2 regions of the Streptomyces sp. NPDC059534 genome follow, and region 2 is predicted to be linked to the other one. Evidence: riboswitches for the same ligand, from Rfam matches in the RefSeq annotation. Region 2 holds a riboswitch; the other holds the start of a gene.
The links. A riboswitch is a leader RNA that binds a small molecule or an ion and turns the genes downstream of it on or off. The one in region 2 is predicted to bind thiamine pyrophosphate.
Positions count from the first base shown of each region.

Region 1 (2,198 bases), on a different contig from region 2:
GCGTCCTTCGCCACCGGGTTCACGAACATCTGCAGCGGCATGTCCTCCTGGAACTTCCGGGAGATCAGGAAGTCGATGAGCGCCTTGCCGCCCTCGGGGTTCTTCGCCCCGTTCAGCAGGCCCGCGAACTCGGTCTGCCGGAAGCAGGTGCCGGTGGAGACCCCGGTGGGCGCCACCTTCGGCTGCGGCTCGCCGTACAGCACCTCGACCGGCGGGCTGGAGGCGTACGACACGACCAGCGGCCGGTCGCCCTTGGCCTGCTTGCCGCCGGCCGAGCCGGAGAACTCCTGGTTGTAGGCGAGCTCCCAGCTGTCGACGGTCTTCACGCCGTTGGCCCTGAGCTTCTTCCAGTAGTCCTGCCAGCCGTCGTCGCCGTACTTCGCGGCGGTGCCGAGGAGGAAGCCGAGGCCCGGGGAGGACCGCTCGGGGTTCTCCACGACCAGCAGGTCCTTGTACGCCGGCTTCGCCAGGTCGTCGAAGGTGACCGGCGGCGCCAGCTTCCTGTCGGCGAAGTACTTCTTGTCGTAGTTGACGCAGATGTCACCGGAGTCGATCGGCGTGACCCGGTGCTCCTTGTCGAGCTGGTACGCGGCCGGGACCCGGTCCAGGCCCTTCGCCTCGTAGGGGACGAAGATCCCGTTGTCGAGGGCACGGGACAGCAGGGTGTTGTCGACGCCGAAGAAGACGTCACCCTGCGGGGAGCCCTTGGTCAGGATCTCCTTGTTGACGGCCTCGCCGGCGTCGCCGCTCTTCAGCACCTTGACGGTGAACCCGGTCTGCTGGGTGAACGCCGCCAGCACCTCCTTGGAGGCGTTGAACGAGTCGTGGCTCACCAGGGTCACGGTCTTGGGCGCGGGCCCGCCGGTCTTGCCGGCCGCGTCCCGGACGTCGTCGGTGCCGCACGCGGCCAGGCTGGTGACGCCGAGCGCCGCGAGGAGCGCTGCGGCGGCGGCCTTCTTGATGCTCACTGGATTTTCCTCCTGGGTGTGACCAGGAAGAGACGCGGCCCCGCCCACCCGAAGGTGGGCAGGGCGCAACAGCTTGAGTTACGACCGAACTTCCTACCCAGAATGACCTGGGCGAGGTTCAGAGGGTCTGCGGTCCTACGGTGACCGCACTCTCAGCGCTGTGGCGCTCCCCTGTCGGAATATGGAGATGTGTTCGACCTCAGACTACAAGGTCAGCGTTCGGCGGCCGCGAGCTGTCCACAGGCACCGTCGATCTCCTGACCGCGGGTGTCCCGCACGGTCACCGGCACCCCGTGGCGCGCGATGGCCTCCACGAACGCCTTCTCGTCCTCCGGACGCGACGCCGTCCACTTCGAACCCGGCGTCGGGTTCAGCGGGATCAGGTTGACGTGCACCCGCTTGCCCTTGAGCAGCCGGCCGAGCAGGTCACCCCGCCACGCCTGGTCGTTGATGTCCCGGATCAGGGCGTACTCGATGGAGATCCGGCGCCCGGACTTCTCCGCGTACTCCCAGGCCGCGTCGAGGACCTCCCGCACCTTCCAGCGCGTGTTGACCGGCACCAGGGTGTCGCGCAGCTCGTCGTCCGGCGCGTGCAGCGAGACCGCGAGCCGGCACTTGAAGCCCTCGTCGGCGAAGCGCAGCATCGCGGGCACGAGACCGACGGTCGAGACGGTGATGCCGCGCTGCGACAGACCGAGGCCGTCCGGCTCCGGGTCCGTCAGCCGTCGGATCGAACCGACCACGCGCTTGTAGTTGGCGAGCGGCTCGCCCATGCCCATGAACACGATGTTGGAGAGCCGCGCCGGTCCCCCGGGCACCTCCCCGTCCCGCAGGGCCCGCATCCCGTCCACGATCTGGTGCACGATCTCGGCGGTCGACAGGTTCCGGTCGAGCCCCGCCTGCCCGGTCGCGCAGAACGGGCAGTTCATCCCGCAGCCGGCCTGCGAGGAGATGCACATGGTCACCCGGTCCGGGTAGCGCATGAGCACCGACTCCACGAGCGTGCCGTCGTGCAGCCGCCACAGGGTCTTGCGGGTCGTGTCGTCGTCGCACGAGATGTGCCGCACCACCGACATCAGATCGGGCAGCAGCTCCCCCGCCAGCTTCTCCCTCGAAGCGGCCGGAATGTCCGTCCACTCCGCGGGATCGTGCGCGTACCGCGCGAAGTAGTGCGTGGACAGCTGCTTCGCACGGAACGGCTTCTCGCCGATCGCGGCGACTGCCTCCTTC
Region 1 covers NZ_JBHWAQ010000015.1:101,699-103,896, forward strand. The annotation lists gene ACFVZH_RS19365 (thiamine ABC transporter substrate binding subunit) at 1-968, opposite strand, end outside; TPP riboswitch at 1,041-1,151, opposite strand; gene rlmN (23S rRNA (adenine(2503)-C(2))-methyltransferase RlmN) at 1,181-2,198, opposite strand, start outside.
Region 1: another riboswitch for thiamine pyrophosphate. It lies ahead of ACFVZH_RS19365 (thiamine ABC transporter substrate binding subunit); the one in region 2 lies ahead of thiO (glycine oxidase ThiO).

Region 2 (2,198 bases):
ACTCGGCCATCGGGGCGGCGACCTCGTCGGGGAGGGCGCCGGTGAGGGGGAGGGCGGCCGCCTCGACGACGGTGACGGCGCAGCCGGCCTCGCGCGCGGCGGTGGCGAACTCGGCGCCGATCCAGCCGGCACCGACGACCACGACGGTGTGCCGCCGCTCCAGGACGGGCCCGAGGCGCACGGCGTCGTCGAGGGTCCGCAGCAGATGGACGCCCGCGACGCCCTCGGCGCCGGGCAGGGTCACCGGGTGGGCGCCGGTGGCGACCACCAGGGTGTCGTACCCGACCGGTCCCGCCTCGGTGTCGATCTCGTGGTCGGCGGCGCGCAGGCCGGTGACGTCGAGGCCGAGGCGGAGTTCGATGCCGAGCTCCTCGAAGTCGACGTCGAAGGCCGAGTCCTCGGCCTTGCCGAGGAGGATCGCCTTGGACAGCGGAGGCCGGTCGTAGGGCTGGTGGGGTTCGGCCCCGATGAGGGTCACGGGGCCCGTGAAGCCCTGTTCCCGCAGGGCGACCGCGGTCTGGACGCCCGCCATCCCCGCACCCACGATCACGACGCGCTGCTGGGCCTGCTTCTGCTCGCTCACCCGACCACCTTACGTATCTGACGGACCATCAGGAAGGGAGGGGTCTGTGACCCCTCCACGGCGGAAGCTAGTCTGACGGGCGTAAAGCACTCGCGGGAGCCCGGACGACCGGGCTGAGAGGGAGGCTGGAGCGGCCTCCGACCGTACGAACCTGATCCGGGTCATGCCGGCGAAGGGAGGGGCTGGACGCCCATGCGTTCTTCCGATGTCCTCAGAGGCGACGGAGCATCCAATTCCGGGTCCGACGTCCTCGTGGTCGGGGGCGGCATCATCGGCCTGGTCACGGCCTGGCGGGCCGCGCAGCGCGGACTGCGCACCGCCGTCGTCGACCCGGACCCGGGCGGCGGGGCCGCACGGGTCGCGGCCGGCATGCTCGCCGCCGTCACCGAACTCCACTACGGCGAGGAGACCCTGCTCGGTCTCAACCTCGCCTCCGCCGAGCGCTACCCCGCGTTCGTCGCCGAACTCGCCGAGGCCACCGGCCCCGGCCACGACGTCGGCCACCGCGCCTGCGGCACCCTCGCCGTCGCCCTCGACGCCGACGACCGCGCCCACCTCCGCGAACTCCACGCCCTCCAGACCCGCTGCGGACTCACCTCCGAGTGGCTCAGCGGGCGCGAATGCCGCCGCCTCGAACCGATGCTCGCCCCCGGGGTACGCGGCGGACTCCGGGTGGACGGCGACCACCAGGTCGACCCGCGCCGGCTCGCCGCCGCGCTCCTCCTCGCCTGCGAACGGGCCGGCGTGGTCTTCCACCGCGCCCTCGCCGAACGGCTGACGGTCGTACGGGACCGGGCGCGCGGCGCCGTACTCACCGGGGGCGACGAGGTGACGGCCGACCAGGTCGTCCTCGCCGCCGGCAGCCTCAGCGGCCGGCTCGCGGGCGTCCCCGCCGACGTCCTGCCGCCCGTGCGCCCGGTGAAAGGGCAGGTACTGCGGCTCCGCGTGCCGCCCGCGTACGCCCCCTTCCTCTCCCGGACCGTCCGGGCCGTCGTCCGCGGCAGCCACGTCTACCTGGTGCCCCGCGAGAACGGCGAGCTCGTCGTCGGCGCCACCAGCGAGGAACTCGGCTGGGACACCACGGTGACGGCGGGCGGGGTGTACGAGCTGCTGCGCGACGCCCACGAACTCGTCCCCGGCCTCACCGAGCTGCCGCTCACCGAGACCCGGGCCGGCCTCCGCCCCGCGTCGCCGGACAACGCCCCGCTGCTCGGGCCCACCGCCCTGCCCGGCCTCCACCTCGCCACCGGCCACTACCGCAACGGGGTCCTGCTCACCCCCGTCACCGGCGACGTCATGGCCGAGGTCCTCACCACCGGCGCCCTCCCCGACGAGGCACGCCCCTTCACCCCCCGCCGTTTCTCCTCCGCACGTCTGGAGCAGCCCGCATGAACGTGTCCGTGAACGGAGAGGCCCGCGAGCTCTCCGGCCCCGTCTCCCTGGACGCCCTCGTCGCCACCCTCACCGCGGCCCGCTCCGGAATCGCCGCCGCCCTCAACGAGACGGTCGTCCCCCGCGGCGAGTGGGCGGCGACCCTGCTCGGCGACGGCGACCGGGTGGAAGTCCTCACCGCGGTGCAGGGAGGCTGAGCGCGATGTCCGACGACGTGTTCCGG
Region 2 covers NZ_JBHWAQ010000002.1:321,634-323,831, reverse strand. The annotation lists gene ACFVZH_RS03780 (NAD(P)/FAD-dependent oxidoreductase) at 1-583, opposite strand, end outside; TPP riboswitch at 666-778, shown strand; gene thiO (glycine oxidase ThiO) at 776-1,975, shown strand; gene thiS (sulfur carrier protein ThiS) at 1,972-2,172, shown strand; gene ACFVZH_RS03765 (thiazole synthase) at 2,178-2,198, shown strand, end outside.